DNA from 4 places in the Massilia sp. LXY-6 genome. Region 3 is predicted to be linked to each of the others. Evidence: predicted binding sites of a transcription regulator. Region 3 holds the regulator's gene; each other region holds the start of a gene.
The links. The regulator LexA, encoded in region 3, represses DNA repair genes until DNA is damaged. The targets are predictions, from matches to a motif close to ACTGTATNNNNATACAGT.
Positions count from the first base shown of each region.

Region 1 (4,424 bases), on a different contig from region 3:
TCGCGGTAGGCGACGATTTCCGGGTGACGGAACAGAGCGTTCGAGTCGAAGTTGAACTTGGCGTCCAGGGCGATGACCTTGCCCGAGCCCGTCAGGATTAGTGGGTTGATTTCGGCCAGCGAGGCGTCGGTTTCCCAGTAGGCTTTGTACAGGCCCTGCAGGTTGGCGCGGGCGTCGGCGATCGACGCTTCCGGCACGCCGATCTTGCGGGCGACGTCGTCAGCCTGCGCATCGGTCAGGCCGACCGACGGCTCGATCACGACGTTGTGAATCTTTTCCGGGTTGCTGTGCGCGACTTCTTCGATGTCCATGCCGCCTTCCGACGAGGCCATCAGCACGACTTTCTGGGTGACACGGTCGGTGACCAGCGACACGTACAGTTCTTTCTTGATGTCGGCGCCTTCTTCGATCAGCAGGCGACGGACTTTCTGGCCTTCCGGGCTGGTCTGGTGGGTCACCAGCTGCATGCCCATGATCTGGTTCGAATATTCGCGAACCTGGTCGATCGACTTGGCGACCTTGACGCCGCCGCCCTTGCCGCGGCCGCCAGCATGGATCTGCGCCTTGACTACCCAGACCGGGCCGCCCAGCTCTTCAGCTGCCTTGACGGCTTCGTCCACCGACATGCACGGAATGCCGCGCGGAACGGTCACTCCGAACTTTCGGAGGATCTCTTTGCCTTGATACTCATGGATTTTCATGCTGGCTTCCCTTCTTCTGTTACTGATTTAGAAATACGGTTGAATAAATATAGAGCTACAAGAGTCGAATACTACCCCGACACCACCTTCAAGGCCCAGCGCGGGTAGTACTTTGCGACGGCGGGACCGTCGATGCGCAGCGCATGGCAGCGGTCGAGTTCGTAAGGACGCTCGGCCGATTGCGCGGCCTCGCGTTTTTCCATGGCGTCGTCGGCAAAGGCCTGGATTGCCGCAGTGGGCAGGACCTGTGCCAGCTCGGTCAAATGGGTGCATCCGAGGACGCCGGACAGGCGGTCTTTCAGGTGCAGCCGGAAATGTTTCAGCAGCGACAAGCCAATCAATTTCTTGTAGGCGGGAGCGATGGTGTCGCAATAACCGGGATAGGGTACGGCATCCGAAGCGGCTTCGGCGTCCGTGATGACCATGTCGCGGTCGATGGTCACGCGCAGCTTGAGGTCATGCACAGGCAGGCCGCCCGGACGACGGCCGGAAGGCAGGTCGAGATCGTGGGTCTTGATGTCGCGGATGCAAGCGTCGAGGTCCCACAGCCCATCGTCGCGCGCGTACGCTTCGACGGTAATGGCGCGCGTGTGCCTTAGCTTACGCGGAGTGGGGGAAGACAGGGGCATAAACACCAATGCCGGAATGCGGCGAAAAAAGTATGCAGCCGTTGTGCCTGATGCACGTTGCCGCAGCTTCTACGGCAACAACCGCTCTTGCGGCGCTGCTTAAACCACGAAAGTTTAGCACAGCAAGCAGGCGGATGCACCCGGTCGCCAATTCGGCAGGCAGTTTAGGAGGGAAAGCTCTAAGGGCTTTGTTAGACGCGCTTCAACGTCAGGACTCGTCGTCCTCGTCGCGTCCCTGCAGTGCGCTGCGGATCGCGCCCTGCGAAAAACCACGCGCCATGAGAAAGCGCATCTGCTTGCTGCGTTCCTCGGCGTCCTGCGGAACCCGGCCGAACTTGCGGCGCCAGACTTCCCTGGCGCGTGTGGTTTCGGTTTCCTTCAGGCCGGACTTGAGCTCGTCGAGCTCTTCGCCCTTCAGGCCGTGCTGCTGGAGTTCGGCCAGCACGCGGCTGTTGCCGTAGCGGCCGGCACGGCGGTGCACCAGCGATTCGGCGAAGCGTTCCTGCGACAGCCAGTTGTTCTTTTCAAGGAAATCGAGGAGGGCTTCGACGTCGTCGCCCTCCTCGGCATGGCGAGCCAGCTTGCGCCCCAGCTCGATCCGGCTGTGCTCGCGCATCGACAAATACTTGAGTGCGCGAGCCTTTAAGCTCAGAACCTGTCTCACCGGGGCGCGGGCCGACGATTACTCGTCGCCGCCGACTGCGGCAGCTGCCGCGGCCGGAGCCTCACCGGCAGCAACCGGGCCCAGTTCGCGCACGCCCAGGGCGGCACGGACCTTGTTTTCGATCTCGCGGGCCAGGGCCGGACGGTCTTTCAGGTACTGGCGTGCATTGTCCTTACCTTGACCGATGCGCTCGCCACCATAGCTGTACCACGAACCCGACTTCTCGACGATCTTGTTGTCCACGCCCAGGTCGATGATCTCGCCTTCGCGGGAAGTGCCTTCGCCATACAGGATGTCGAAGTGGGCTTCCTTGAACGGAGGAGCGATCTTGTTCTTGACGACCTTGACCTTGGTTTCGTTACCGATCACCTCGTCGCCGGACTTGATCGAACCGGTACGGCGGATGTCCAGGCGCACGGAGGCGTAGAACTTCAGCGCGTTACCGCCGGTCGTGGTTTCCGGGCTGCCGAACATGACACCGATCTTCATACGGATCTGGTTAATGAAGATCACCAGGGTGTTCGTACGGTTGATCGAGCCGGTCAGCTTGCGCAGCGCCTGCGACATCAGACGGGCTTGCAGGCCCGGCAGGGAGTCGCCCATGTCGCCTTCGATTTCGGCGCGCGGGGTCAATGCCGCCACCGAGTCGATGACCACCAGGTCGACGCTGCCCGAGCGCACCAGCGCGTCGGTGATTTCGAGCGCCTGCTCGCCGGTGTCCGGCTGCGAGATCAGCAGCTCGTCCAGCTTGATGCCCAGCTTCTGCGCATAGCCGACGTCCAGCGCGTGCTCGGCGTCGATGAAGGCGCAAGTACCGCCCAGTTTCTGCATCTGGGCAATGGTTTGCAGGGTCAGCGTGGTTTTACCCGACGACTCCGGACCGTAGATCTCGACGATACGACCGCGCGGCAGGCCGCCGACGCCCAGCGCGATGTCTAGGCCCAGCGAGCCGGTGGACACGGTTTGCACTTCCTCGACCGGCGCATTGATATCCATGCGCATGACCGAGCCTTTGCCGAACTGCTTTTCGATCTGCGCGAGGGCTGCTGCCAGCGCCTTGCCCTTCTCTGCTGCGTTTACTGCGGATTTTTTGTCGTCCATAATTTTCTTTCAGTCCTAGAGTGAACCAAGATAGGGACCGCTCGCGCGATTTCAATAGGTAGTACTGTATAAAATCCCAGTAGTTTTGGCAAGCGATATTTACCGTCGCCTGATCGATTCGACATGTTGCGAAACATCACACACAATATGCGGGTAAGCTAGCTCCAACGAATAAAAAAGTAAGCGAACAGGGCCACCAAAAGGGAGATGCGATGCGTATTTTACTAGCCGAGGATGATAGCGTACTCGCCGATGGCCTGACGCGCTCCTTGCGCCAGTCCGGCTATGCGATCGACTGCGTGAAGAACGGCCAGGATGCCGATACGGCGCTGTCGACCCAGGAGTTCGACCTGCTGATCCTCGACCTCGGCCTGCCGAAACTGTCCGGGCTCGACGTGCTGCGCCGCCTGCGCGCGCGCGGCTCGCTGCTCCCGGTGCTGATCCTCACCGCCGCCGACTCGATCGAGCAGCGCGTTGGCGGCCTCGACGCCGGCGCCGACGACTACATGGCCAAGCCCTTCGCCCTGTCCGAACTGGAGGCGCGGGTGCGTGCCCTGACCCGCCGCGGCCAGGGCGGCGGCTCGACCGTGATCCGCCACGGTCCGCTGGCCTACGACCAGGTCGGGCGCAGCGCCTACATCGACGACCAGATGCTCGACCTGTCGGCGCGCGAACTGGGCCTGCTCGAGATCCTGCTGGCGCGCACCGGGCGCCTGGTCTCCAAGGAACAGCTGGTCGACCACCTGTGCGAGTGGGGCGAGGAAGTGTCGAACAACGCCATCGAGGTCTACGTGCACCGCCTGCGCAAGAAGATCGAGACCGGCGGCATCCGCATCGCCACCGTGCGCGGCCTGGGCTACTGCCTGGAGCGGTATGCCGACAGCACGCGCAAGGCCTCCACCGCCGGCGGCAAGTAAGACCGAAGGCAAGCCGGCATGAAGTCCCTGCAGCGGCGCAGCGCCGGCGCCATCGAGGCGGAATCACTCTACGAGCCTGAGCCCGATGCGGCGCTGGAACCGCTGTATGTGCCGCCCCGGCCCGAGCCCGAAGAGAGCATCCAGCATTCGCTGTTCGGCGAGATCCTCGACTGGATGCTGGCCCCGCTGCTGCTGCTGTGGCCGATGAGCATCGCGATCACCTACCTGGTGGCGAAGTCGATCGCCAACCAGCCCTTCGACCATGCGTTGGAAGACAACGTCACGGTGCTGGCCCAGCAGGTCAAGGAAGTCGACGGCAAGGTGGTGGCGCGCCTGCCCGCCAGCGCGCGCGACATCCTGCGCGCCGACGACGTCGACAGCGTGTACTTCCAGATCACCGGGCCGCGCGCCG
Region 1 is NZ_JBKFGF010000026.1:32,356-36,779, forward strand. It holds gene sucC (ADP-forming succinate--CoA ligase subunit beta) at 1-701, opposite strand, end outside; gene ACI48D_RS13005 (DUF2889 domain-containing protein) at 773-1,330, opposite strand; gene recX (recombination regulator RecX) at 1,539-1,994, opposite strand; gene recA (recombinase RecA) at 2,013-3,095, opposite strand; gene ACI48D_RS13020 (response regulator) at 3,308-4,012, shown strand; gene ACI48D_RS13025 (sensor histidine kinase) at 4,031-4,424, shown strand, end outside.
Region 1: the regulator LexA is predicted to act here: its motif matches at 3,159-3,176, upstream of recA (recombinase RecA).

Region 2 (4,424 bases), on a different contig from region 3:
GCCGCCCTCGGCGCCGTCAGCACCGGTACGACGATCTCGGAAACCGAGTCGAACAACACGATCTCCACCGCCAATGCGGTGTCGACCTCCGGTACCACGGTCAACGGCACCATGGCCAGCACCACGGACACGGACTACTTCGTGGTCCAGCTCCCGGCCGGCAAGACCCTGACCTCGACCCTGACGCCGAACTCGAGCTCCGACTACGACCTGTACATCTACAACAGCGCCGGCACCCAGGTGACCTCGAGCACCAACGGTGCGGGTTCGGTGGATTCGACAAGCGTGATCAATAACGGCACCACCACCGTGGCCGCTTACGTGCGCGTGGTGTACTACAGCGGCGGCACCGGCTCGACCAGTGGCAAGTACACGCTGAAGCTGAGCTGGTAATTGTATGTAAAGGAAAACAATTTCCTTTATCAATCAATTACTTATCAAAAATTTTTCTGTGGTGAAAACCCCGAAAGCGGCCCCAAGCGGGCCGCTTTTCGTTACGCTCTTCTGTTCGGTTAAACGGAAGAGGAAGCAAGCATGACGCACCGCAAGATGTATCCCGTGTTAAAAATCTGCGCCGCAGCCCTCGTCGCTGTCGGGTCGTTGGCCGCGCACGCCGCGCCGCCCGATACGGCACAAACCAAGATCATTACCCAGACCGACCGCCTGATCGTCAAGTACAAGGACGCGGTCGACAATTCCAAGGGCGCCAAGCCGGCCCACGCCATGTCGGCCGCACGCCAAGCCCTGCTGGCCCGCGCCGGCCAGCAGCTCGGCGCCACCATGCGCGCGCTGCACGCGACCGCCACCGGCGCCAATGTGCTGCAGCTCAGCCGCACGATGTCGCTGGACGAAGCCCGCGCCCTGGCCGCCGAACTGAAGGCACGCGATCCGGACGTCGAATACGCCGAGCCCGACCGCATCATGGTGCCGCTGTTCGTGCCGACCGATCCGATGTACAGCCAGCAGTGGGATCTATATGAAGCCGCGGGTGGCCTGAACCTGCCGGCCGCCTGGGACAAGTCGACCGGCGCCGGCATCAACGTGGCCGTGATCGACACCGGCTACCGTCCGCACGCCGACCTGTCGGGCCAGATCCTGCCGGGCTATGACTTCATCACCAGCGCCGCCATCGCCGCCGACGGCGACGGCCGCGACAGCGACGCCAGCGATCCGGGCGACAACACCTATGCGGGCCAGTGCGGTACCGGCATGCCGGCCCAGGACCAGGCCTCGAGCTGGCACGGCACCCACGTGGCCGGCACCATCGCCGCCAAGGCCAACAACGGCGTCGGCGTGGCCGGCGTCGCCTTCGGCGCCAAGGTCTTGCCGGTGCGCGTGCTGGGCAAGTGCGGCGGCTATACGTCCGACATCGCCGACGCCATCGTCTGGGCGTCCGGCGGCGCCGTCACCGGCGCACCGGCCAACCCGAACAAGGCGCGTGTGCTGAACCTGTCGCTGGGCGGCAGCGGCGCCTGCGACACCACCACCCAGAACGCGATCAACAGCGCGCGTTCGCGCGGCGCCGTGGTCGTGGTCGCGGCCGGCAACTCCAACGTCAATGCGTCGAACGCCAATCCAGCCAACTGCGCCGGCGTGATCGCGGTGGCGGCGGTGGGCCGTAGCGGCGGCAAGGCGTCGTATTCGAACTACGGGGCGAATGTCGACGTGGCGGCACCGGGCGGCGACAGCGGCGCCGGCATCCTGTCGACCTGGAATGCGGGCACCAGCACCCCGGCGGGCGATAGCTACGCCTACATGATGGGCACCTCGATGGCGACCCCGCACGTGGCCGGGGTGGCCGCCTTGATGCTGTCGAAAAACCCGAACCTGACCCCGGACGAAGTCGAATCCAAGCTGAAAGCCAGCGCGCGCGCCTTCCCGGCGGCCTGCTCGGGCTGCGGCGCCGGCATCGTCGACGCGGCAGCGGCCGTGAACGCGGCGGCCGCCACCGTGGCAGTCGCGGCGCCGACCCAGAACGAAGTGGAATCGAACAACTACATCTCGACCGCCAATGCGGTGGCCACCTCGGGCACCGTGCTCAGCGGTAGCCTGTCGAGCACGACCGACACCGACTACTTCGTGGTCCAGGTTCCGGCCGGCAAGACCCTGAGCGCCACCCTGACCCCGGGTGCGAGCACGCTGGACTACGACCTGTATGCCTATGACAGTGCAGGTAACCAGCTGGCGCTGAGCACCAACGGCGCCGGTGCGAGCGATGCGGTGTCGGTGGCCAACACGGCGACCACGACCCAGGCGCGCTACATCCGTGTGCGCTACTATTCGGGCGGTGCCGGCCAGTACACGCTGAAGTTCACCTGGTAAGCAGGCGGCAGGCAGTGAAGCAAAGGGCGCGCGACCTGGGTTGCGTGCCCTTTTTCATTGCACTCTTGCATCATCGCGCCATTCCGCAGATACTGTATGCAATTACAGTATGAACACCCCGACCCGCAAGATCATCCACTGCGATTGCGACTGTTTCTACGCATCCGTCGAGATGCGGGATGACCCGTCGCTGCGCGGCCGGCCGCTGGCGGTCGGGGGACGGGCGGACCAGCGCGGCGTGATCGCGACCTGCAACTACGAGGCGCGCCGCTTCGGCATCCATTCGGCGATGGCCACCGCCCAGGCGATGAAACTGTGCCCGGAGCTGCTCCTGATCCCGCCGAACATGGAAAAGTACCGGATCGCCTCGCGCCAGATCATGGAAATCTACCGCGACTACACGGAACTGGTGGAGCCGCTGTCGCTGGACGAGGCCTACCTGGACGTGACGGAGTCAAGGCACTGCAAGGGCAGCGCGACCCTGATCGCGCAGGAGATCCGCCGGCGCATTTTCGACACCGTCGGCATCACGGCCTCGGCCGGCGTGGCGCCGAACAAGTTCGTGGCCAAGATCGCCAGCGACTGGAACAAGCCGGATGGCCTGTTCCTGGTGCGTCCGGAGGAAATCGACGCCTTCGTGGCCGCGCTGCCGGTGAAGAAGCTGCATGGCGTCGGCAAGGTCACGGCAGCCAAGATGAACGGGCTGGGCGTGCAGACCTGTGCCGATCTGCGCAGCTGGAGCATGGCGAAACTGCAAGAGCATTTCGGTTCCTTCGGCGCCCGCCTGCACGACCTGTGCCGCGGCATCGACCACCGCGACGTCAATCCGGTGCGGGAGAGGAAATCGATCAGCACCGAGGAAACCTACACGCCGGACGTGCCGGACCTGCCGGCCTGCCTGGCCCTGCTGCCGGAACTGATGGCGCAGCTGCAGGGACGTATTAAACGCAACCATGCCGAAAGATTCATCAACAAGCTGTTCGTGAAAATCAAATTCAACGACTTCCAGCAAACCACGGTCGAATGCGTCGCTTATGCGCCGAACCTGGCGATCTACGCGCACCTGATGGAGGCGGGCTGGCTGCGGGCCAGCCGTCCGGTGCGCCTGCTGGGCGTCGGCGTGCGGCTGGCCGACACCGAACAAGTCGAGCAGCTCAGTCTGTTTGACGAACGCGCAACACATTAAAAAAGCCTACCCTGTCGGGTGAAAATTGCCACCTAGCAGCGTGTAGAATGTCGTTCCCCTGGAAATGAGAGATAACTGAGAGTATGTGGTTCAAGAATCTTCAGATTTACCGCCTGCCCGCACCGTGGGCATTTACCGCCGAACAAATGGAAGCAGCGCTGCAGCCGCAGGCGTTCACGCCCGCCAGCAGCAATGAACTGCTGCGCCAGGGCTGGGATTCCCCGCGCGGCAACGGCAAGCTGGTCCATGAAGTGAACAAGCAGATGCTGATGATGCTCGGCACCGAAAAGAAACTGCTGCCGGGCTCGGTCATCAACCAGGTGGCCAAGGCCAGGGCCGCCGAGCTGGAAGAGCAGCAGGGTTTTCCGCCGGGTAAGAAGGCGATGAAGGAACTGAAGGAACGCGTGGCCGACGAGCTGCTGCCGCGCGCATTCTCGATCCGCAGCAACGTCTGGACCTGGATCGACCCGGTCAATGGCTGGATGGTGATCGACGCCGCCAGCCCGTCCAAGGCCGACGAGGTAATCAAGCTGCTGCTGAAGGCGGTCGACAAGATGCCGCTGGAATCGCTGCGCGTGCAGAGCTCGCCGGTGGCCGTGATGACCGGCTGGCTGGAATCGGACGAGGCGCCGTACAACTTCACGATCGACCAGGACACCGAGCTGCGCGCCACCGGCGAGAGCAAGGCCGCGGTGCGCTACGTGAAGCACTCGCTGGACCCGGAAGACATCCGCCGCCATATCGCCGCCGGCAAGCAGTGCACCCGCCTGGCCATGACCTGGAACAGCCGCGTGTCCTTCGTGCTGACCGAATCGCTGGCGATCAAGGGCGTCAAGCCGCTGGACGTGATCAAGGAAAACGAAACCATCACCTACAGCGATGATGAGCGTTTCGACAACGACATGATGTTGATGAC
Region 2 is NZ_JBKFGF010000040.1:73,353-77,776, reverse strand. It holds gene ACI48D_RS18215 (S8 family peptidase) at 1-393, shown strand, start outside; gene ACI48D_RS18210 (S8 family peptidase) at 535-2,322, shown strand; gene dinB (DNA polymerase IV) at 2,432-3,508, shown strand; gene ACI48D_RS18200 (recombination-associated protein RdgC) at 3,592-4,424, shown strand, end outside.
Region 2: the regulator LexA is predicted to act here: its motif matches at 2,414-2,431, upstream of dinB (DNA polymerase IV).

Region 3 (4,424 bases):
GCAAGGAGCCGGGCTTCCGCTACGGCCGCCAGGGCAACCCGACCGTGTCGGCGCTGGAAGACAAGATCACCAAGATGGAAGATGGCGTGGCCACGCTGTGCTTCGCCACCGGCATGGCGGCGATCGGCGCCCTGGCGCAGGCCCTGTTGAAGGAAGGCGACCATGTGGTGTCGTCGTCGTTCCTGTTCGGGAACACCAACAGCCTGTGGAACACGGTGGCGGGGCAGGGCACCGAGGTGTCGTTCGTCGATGCCACCGATGTCGCCAACGTCGAAGCCGCGCTGCGGGAGAACACGCGCCTGGTGTTCGTCGAGACCATCGCCAACCCGCGCACCCAGATCGCCGACCTGGCGCGCATCGGCGAGTTGTGCCGCGCGCGCGGCATCCTCTACGTGGTCGACAACACCATGACCACGCCCTGGCTGTTCCGCCCGAAAGCGGTTGACGCGGGCCTGGTCGTCAATTCGCTGACCAAGTCGATCGGCGGCCATGGCATGGCGCTCGGCGGCGCCCTTACCGACACCGGCCTGTTCGACTGGAGCGCTTATCCGAACATCGCGCCGAACTTCCGCAAGCAGCCGGCCAAGGCGCAGGGCATGGCCCAGCTGCGCGCCAAATCGCTGCGCGACTTCGGCGCTTCGCTGGCTCCGGAAGCCGCCCACCACATCGCGGTCGGCGCCGAGACCCTGGCCTTGCGCATGGACCGCACCTGTGCCAACGCATTGGCCCTCGCGCAGATGCTGGAAGCCGACCAGCGCGTTGCCGCCGTCCACTACCCGGGGCTGGCCTCGCACCCGCAGCACGGCCTGGCGACCGAGCTGTTCCGCGCCTACGGCTCGCTGTTCAGCTTCGAACTGAAGGACGGCATCGACTGCTTCGACTACCTGAACCGCCTGCAGATCGCGATCCCGGCCAGCAACCTGGGCGACACGCGCACGCTGGTGATCCCGGTCGCGCACACGATCTTCTTCGAGATGGGAGCCGAGCGCCGCGCCAGCATGGGCATCGCCGAGTCGCTGATCCGGGTGTCGGTCGGAATCGAGGATACGCAGGATTTGCTGCGCGATTTCGGTGAAGCCTTATCTGCATCGGTATAAATCGGCGCTTATGCAGGATCGCTTGAGTTTATAGCGATCTCTGCATAGTATGAATCTTCATGGCCCAACACGTGGAGATTCAGATGAAAAAATTATTGTGCGTATCCTTGATGCTGATTTCCGGTGTCGTATTCGCCGACGATCTGAATGAAGCAAATAAATTGCTGAATGCTAAGGATTATGGGCGGGCCTTGCCGATGTATGCCCGGCTTGCCGAAGCAGGAAATGCGGAAGCACAATTCCGACTTGGGGAAATGTACTGGTTTGGTGATGGTACGTCCCCCGATCTGAAGAAAGCCGCCGCATGGTTCCAGAAATCGGCGACGGCCGGCAACAAGGATGCCGCCGAATCGCTGCAAGCGCTGAAACGCCGCGAGACGCGCGGCAATGAAATCGTTTATTGGATGAAGGAATATAAAGGCGAAGACCTGACTTCAGGTAAATACGCCTGCGCCACGCCGGATATTCCCGTCGTCTCGAAAACGAATTCCGACATCAAAAAGGTAGCAGACAAGGTGGCAACCTGGCAGGAATGCTACAACGCTGCGGTTGCAAATCTGCAGGGCCTGACGCCGGTACTGAAACATGTGCCCAAGGATGTGGTCGACATGATGACGCCGGCAGAAATCGAGCAGACCCAGTCGCATCTGGACCAGGTATTCGCCAGCGTGGCACGCGCGATGGCCGACAACGCGACTGCCATCCTGGCCCGGCGCGACGCCTGGACCAATGCGACCAATACCTATGTTGCCGAAACCAACAAGAAGGCGGACGAGGCAAGCGCGCGCAACAAGCTGGAGATGATGACTGGCCTGCGCCGGGTGTACGAGTCGAATCAGTCGCTTGCCAACGCGCCCACCGGCGGGAATCCGGCAAATCACTGAAATGCCGTTACAGTTGAGTAATTGGCACATGCCGGTTCTGGCGATATGATGTGCCATTACTCAACTGCATAGATCGATCGCACGTGAAGACTGTCGTTTTTTGCCTGAGCATGCTGTTGGCGGGAAGTTGCGCCGCTGACGAGCTCGCAAGCGCCAACGCGGCGTTTGCCAAGAAGGATTATCCGGACGCCCTGCAGCGCTATACCAGGCTGGCCGGCGCCGGCAATGTCGAGGCCCAGCAGCACCTGGGCGAAATGTACTGGTATGGAGAAGCCGGCAGCGTCGACGAGGCCAGGGCCGAGGCCTGGTTCCGCAAGGCCGCGGCGAAGGGGAATCCCGTTGCCATCGCGTCGCTGGAGCTGATGCGCAAGCGGGTCGAACGCCGTGCCGACATCGATTACTGGGTCGACCGCTACGACGGCTCGGACCTGCAGAGCGGCCAGTACCGCTGCCCGGCGCCGCGTTTCCCCGCCGTCTCCAAGCAGAACGACGAGATCGACCGGGTGTCGGCGAATATGGCGAAGTGGCAGGAATGCTATAACGCCCAGGCGCGTGCCCTGAACGAGGCATCGCCGCTGACCAAGCGGATTCCTGCCGATGTGGCGAAACTGATCAACAAGCCGGAGATGGAGCGCGCGGAAAAGCGCTTGGCCGAGGTATATACGAACCTGACCGAGAGCGCGCAGGTCAAGTCCAAGCTGGTGCTGGCCGACTTTGCCGTGTGGCGGGACGCCACCGACGCCTGGGTCAGGGAGCACAACGATATCGTGAAGAGCACGCCGACCCTGGAACGCGAGCGCGAGCGCGAGAATCGGCGCAACAACCGCGTCAACAATTGACGTGTCGCCGTCCCGGTTTCCCGCCGGGCCGGCGTATCGCCTGCAGGCTTAGTGCCAGGAGCGCAGCAGGCCGACGGCCAGGCCTTCGAGCGCGAACTCGTCGTTCTGCGGGTCGATCGTGATGACGGAGAAGTCCGGGTTTTCCGGCAGCAGTTCGATGGTGCCGCCGTTCTTGCGGTAGCGCTTGACGGTGACTTCGTCGCCGATGCGGGCAACCACGATCTGCCCGTTCTTGGCCGAATCCACTTTCTTGACAGCCAGGAAGTCCCCGTCGCAGATGCCGGCGTCGCGCATCGACCAGCCCTTGACCTTCAGCAGGAAGTCCGGCTTGCTTGAAAACATGGCCGGGTCGACCGAGTAGCTTGCTTCGACGTGTTCCTGGGCCAGGATCGGCGAACCCGCGGCGACGCGGCCGACCAGCGGCAGCGACATCAGCAGGGCAGCCGGCACGGCCGGCAGCGCGGCGGCGTCGGGCGTGGTGTTGCCGACCAGGCGGATGCCGCGCGAGGTGCCCGGCGAAATTTCGATCGCACCCTTGCGCGCCAGGGCTTGCAGGTGTTCTTCGGCCGCGTTGGCCGAGCGGAAGCCAAGCTCCTGGGCGATTTCGGCGCGGGTCGGCGGAAAGCCGGTGTTGTCGATGGCTTCCTTGATCAGGTTGAGAATCTGTTCTTGCCGTGCGGTGAGCTTAAGCATGGTGAGGATCGTGTGCGTAGTGAGCTGTGCGTAGGTGGGCGGTGTCCGGGTCGGACTCGATACCCTGTATTTTTGTACAGTATTGCGCCGGGCGCAAGGGGAATCCGTGCGTTTCGCCGGTTTTTTTTGCCTTGCGGTCACGGCGATGCCTGGAAGACCGCACACGGCGATTGAGCTCTTGACGTTTTTACGGTTATAATGTCGGGCTTTCCCTTCCCACACTCGTCTTGACGCCGAGGTGGGCATTTGTTTAAACGTCCTTAAGGAGTGTTGCATGCGTCATTATGAAATCGTGTTTATCGTCCACCCGGACCAGAGCGAGCAGGTCCCGGCGATGATCGAGCGCTACAAGACCACCGTCACCTCGCGCGGCGGTAACATCCACCGCGTCGAAGACTGGGGCCGCCGTCAAATGGCTTACCAGATCCAGAAGCTGCCGAAGGCACACTACATCTGCATGAACATCGAGTGCGACAACGAGACCCTGGTCGAGCTGGAAACCGCATTCAAATTCAATGATGCCGTGCTGCGTCATCTGACCGTCAAGATGAAGAAGGCCGAAACCGCACCGTCGCCGATGATGAAGTCGGTACAGCGCGAAGACGCAGCCAAGAGCCACCGCGCCGAGCAGGCAGCTGCCCCGGCCGCCGCCGCTTAATTCATTTGAATAAAAGCGCGGAAAGAAGCGCGCACGGGCAGTGAACGAGCTGTTGCTGGTCGCAAGCATCGCGGAACGCGATACCCTGCGCTACACCCCGGCCGGCATCCCCATCGTCAGCGGCACCCTGCAGCACGGGTCGCAGCAGACCGAGGCGGGGATCGCGAGGCAGGTCGAGTTCGAGATTTCCGCGCTTGCCGCGGGAGATATTTCGGGCCGATTCGCCGACGCCGAACTGGGAGCGTCGTACAGG
Region 3 is NZ_JBKFGF010000001.1:219,532-223,955, forward strand. It holds gene ACI48D_RS00940 (cystathionine gamma-synthase family protein) at 1-1,097, shown strand, start outside; gene ACI48D_RS00945 (tetratricopeptide repeat protein) at 1,181-1,981, shown strand; gene ACI48D_RS00950 (tetratricopeptide repeat protein) at 2,065-2,820, shown strand; gene lexA (transcriptional repressor LexA) at 2,869-3,513, opposite strand; gene rpsF (30S ribosomal protein S6) at 3,788-4,171, shown strand; gene priB (primosomal replication protein N) at 4,212-4,424, shown strand, end outside.

Region 4 (4,424 bases), on a different contig from region 3:
CCACGCCCGAGGACTTCTTCTTCTCGACCTTCTGCAGCGAACGCAGGCGGGATTGCGCCTGCTTGATGACGAGTTCGGCCAGCTTCTTGCCGTAGTCGACGTGCTGGTTCAGCCACAATTCGAGCGGCGGACGGGTGAAGGTCGACACCAGCTTCACGGCGTCGCGCGAATTCAGGCGCTCCTTGGTCTGGCCCTGGAACTGCGGGTCCAGCACCTTCGCCGACAGCACGAACGAGACCCGTGCGAACACGTCTTCCGGCAGCAGCTTGACGCCTTTCGGCAGCAGCGAGTGCATCTCGACGAAGCTCTTCACGGCGCCGAACAGGCCATCGCGCAGGCCGGATTCGTGGGTGCCGCCGCTGACCGTCGGGATCAGGTTGACATAGGATTCACGCACCACGGCGCCTTCCTCGGTCCAGGCCACGACCCAGGCCGCGCCTTCGCCTTCCGCGAAGCCCTCGTCGCCCGCGGCGGCGTACTGCGCGCCTTCGAACAGCGGGATCACGGTCTGGCCGTTGTTCGCGGTCTGCGCCAGCGCTTCGGTCAGGTAGCCGCGCAGGCCTTCGTCGTAGCGCCAGGTCTGGGTATCGCCGGTCTTGCCGTTGGTGAGCGTGACGGTCACGCCCGGCAGCAGCACGGCCTTCGAGCGCAGCAGGCGCTGCAGCTCGGCCATCGGGATGTTCGGCGAATCGAAGTATTGCCCGTCCGGCCAGGCGGTGACGCGGGTGCCGTTCTTCTTGCCGCCGCGTTCGGGCGGGGCGGAGCTCAGGGGCTCGACCACGTCGCCGGCTTCGAAGGCCAGGTGGTGTACGCCGTTGCCCTGGTCGTCCTTGCGCCAGACGGTGATCTCGAGGCGCTTCGACAGCGCATTCGTGACCGACACGCCGACGCCGTGCAGGCCGCCTGAGAACGCGTAGGCGCCGCCCGAACCCTTGTCGAACTTGCCGCCCGCGTGCAGGCGCGTGAACACGATCTCGACGGTCGAGACGCCTTCCTCGGGGTGGATGCCGACCGGGATGCCGCGGCCGTCGTCCTCGACCGTGATCGAGCCGTCCACGTTCATCGTGACGGCGATGTTCTTGCAGTGCCCACCCAGCGCCTCGTCCGAGGCGTTGTCGATCACTTCCTGGATGATGTGCAGCGGGTTTTCGGTGCGCGTGTACATGCCCGGACGCTGCTTGACGGGCTCCAGTCCCTTCAGGACCCGGATGGATGATTCGCTGTAGTCGGTTGCAGTTTTCTTGGTGGCCATGCTGGATATTGTGTAATTCGAATGCCTGCGCATTCTATCTTGTCGCGCGGCAATAAGAACGCCAAACGACTTGGCAAAAGGCGCCAGTGTCGGTGCTTATGCGCGTTTTGGGAAGAGGTACCGAAAAGACACTGTATGGAAATACAGTATTCTTGCCTGTTGAGCGCAAGTTTGCAAGCCCTCCTGCATGGATTCTGCAAATGCAATCGTGCGCGCCCTACGGCAGGGCTATATTTACCTGCATGGTAGAGGACAATGATAAGCGCGAAACTGCCGGCCTGCCGCCGGACGGTTCATCGGGATCGCCGCGCGTTCCGGACCGGCGCGCCACCGGAGGATCGTCGCGCTACCTCCGGCACGGCGATACGCCGCTGGCGCTGGCCACCCGCGTGCTGCGCTCGCGCTGGCGCGCCATCAGCGACCGCCTGGGCCGCGACTTCATGCGGCGCACGCTGCGGATTGGCGTGTCCGCCCGCATCTTTCATCCGGAGCCGGGCTCCGTCGGGCTGCGCAGCAAGAACCTGCAATACCTCGAAGAGTCGATCGCGCAATGGGTCATGTCGCGCGACGTGCTGGTGTTCATGGTGCCGACCGTGAACACGAATGGGTTGCTGCATCCCAGCAACATCACGATGCGTCATTACGCGCGCCATCTCGACGGATTGGTGCTGCAGGGCGGGGCGGACGTCTCGCCGATGACGTATTCGGACTCGCCGACCCGGCCCGAATGGAGCGGCGACCGCGCCCGCGACGTCTACGAACTCGAGCTGCTGCACGAATTCGTCGACGCCGGCAAGCCGGTACTCGGCATCTGCCGCGGTTGCCAGCTGATCAACGTGGCCTTCGGCGGGACGCTCTACCAGGACGTGGCGACCAATGTGCCCGAGGCTCTGTCCCATGTGCACGAAGACTACGACGCCCACCGCCACGCGATCGTGTTTCCGCAAGGCTCGTCGCTGGGCAAGATGTTCCCCGACCAGAAGCGGCCGATCGTCAACTCGATCCATCACCAGGCCGTGAAGGACCTGGGGCGCGACATCCACGTCGAGGCCGTGTCGGACCCGGACGGCATCGTCGAGGCGATCCGCTACCAGCGCGCGCCCTTCGTGATGGGACTGCAGTGGCATCCGGAGTTCCACCGGGCCAAGGGAACGGAACTGCTCGACTGCACGCCGGTGCTGGATGAGTTCCTGCGGGCGGCGAGGGAGACGCGGCTCTAAGAATCCGTTTGCACGGGCATCGAACTGCGTCGCCGGCGCGGTCCGCTTACCTGGGACGATAGATGGCGCAGAGCTTGTGGCCATCGGGATCGCGGACATAAGCGAGGACCATCTTCCCGAGACTGCCTTCGCGCGGACCCGGCGGGTCTTCGATCGAGGTACCGCCATGCGCGACCGCCGTGTCATGGAACTTCTGCACCTGTTCCGCAGAATCGCATTTGAAGCCGATGGTTCCCCCGTTCGCACAAGTAGCATCTTCTCCGTTGATCGGCTCGGTAATGGCAAAGCTGCTGCCGTTGTGGCTGTAGAACAGCCGCGTGCGGCCGCCCTGGGTGGTATCGCGGAACGGTTCGCCCGCACCCAGCGTTCCGAGCACCGCATCGTAAAAGCGTTTGGCGCGTTCCAGGTCGTTCGTACCGACCATCACATGATTCAGCATGCATGTCTCCTTTGATGAGGGAAGGGCTACATCATAGCGCTAACCGGCTCGGTTCCCGCTCAGTTCCTGATCTCGACCTCGACCAGCCTGGCCAGCAGTTCCAGCGATTCCTGCCAGCCGAGATAGCAGGCCTCGAGCGGAATCATGGACGGGATGCCTTCCTGGGTGATTCTCACCTCGACGCCGCAGAACACCTCGCGCAGCAGCACCGTGGTCTGCATCCGGCCGGGCAGGTTCGGATCGTCGAATTCGGCCGTGTAGCGCAGGCGCTGGCCCGGTTCCAGTTCCAGGTATTCGCCGCCGAAAGTATGGCTGTGGCCGGTCGTGAAATTCGTGAACGACATCCGGTAGCGGCCACCGACCCGGCTGTCCATCTCGTGCACGGTGCCGATGAAGCCATGCGGCGGCAGCCATTTGGCGAAGGCGCCCGCCGTGGTGAAGGCGCGGTACACGCGGTCGGCGCTGGATTTCAGGACACGGTGCAGCTCGACGGTATTCGTGGACATGATCTCTTCCTTATCGTGAGAAGCAGCGGCGCTGCCGATTCGACATGCTACAGTAAGCCATGCCCGCCCCCCGACATTATCCGGTGACGCCCGATGGACGCTACTTCGTCGTCAGGGGCCGCTTATGGCGCACGAGTAATCCCGCGCTCGCACCGGCGCTGCGCCAGGAACTGGTCGATAAATTGATGGCGGCGCGCCGGCAGGTCGGCATCGCCAGAAAGGCCGGCGACCTCGACGCCGAGCGCAGCGCCCGCGCGGCCGTCGACGAAGCCAAGCGCGCGCTTGGGGAGCGCGGTCCGGTATGGTGGCTGGACGGAGCACCGGACTTCAACTGCCGCATGGTGGCGAATACGCCGTATGCCGACTGGTACGCGGCGCTGTGAGTCCATCCGGAGCGCTCGGCATACCAGGAAGAACGGAAAGGCAGCCGATGCACGCTGGGATAGAATGGCGGGATGAACGAATCGCAACAGACCCGACCATCGGAAACGGACACGCCGCAGGGCACGACCCGCCCCACGATCCGCCTCGGCGCCCAGGTGCTGACCTGCCTGGTCTTCTGCCTGATCGCCGCGCCCATCATCTGGTTCAGCCGGCCCGAGCCGCAGACGCTCTTCAGCCGTCCGGCCGGGCCGCTGACCCAGCTGCTGGTGGGCCAGGTGCTGGCGCTGATCGCTGCGCTGGTGTCGTGGCTGCTGTTCCGCGTCACGGCCAGTTTGGCGTCCAGCGCCAGGACCATCGAAAGCTATGCGCGGCTCGACCTGCGCGGCCTGAATCCGCTGTGGATCAGCATCGCCGCCGCCATCGGCGAAGAGATGCTGTTCCGCGCGGCCCTGCAGCCGCTGCTGGGCGTGTGGATCGTGTCGCTGCTCTTCCTGCTCACCCACGTGCCGGTGTACCGTTTCCGCAAGCTGGACGGGGCCACGCTGGCGCAGGCGGCGGCCGTGTTCGGCGGCAGCGTGGTGCTGGGCTTCGTGTTCGACTACGTCGGCCTGCTGGCGGCCATG
Region 4 is NZ_JBKFGF010000033.1:30,054-34,477, reverse strand. It holds gene ACI48D_RS15680 (DNA topoisomerase IV subunit B) at 1-1,252, opposite strand, end outside; gene ACI48D_RS15675 (gamma-glutamyl-gamma-aminobutyrate hydrolase family protein) at 1,495-2,472, shown strand; gene ACI48D_RS15670 (VOC family protein) at 2,519-2,911, opposite strand; gene ACI48D_RS15665 (SRPBCC family protein) at 2,971-3,417, opposite strand; gene ACI48D_RS15660 (hypothetical protein) at 3,477-3,800, shown strand; gene ACI48D_RS15655 (lysostaphin resistance A-like protein) at 3,873-4,424, shown strand, end outside.
Region 4: the regulator LexA is predicted to act here: its motif matches at 1,383-1,400, upstream of ACI48D_RS15680 (DNA topoisomerase IV subunit B).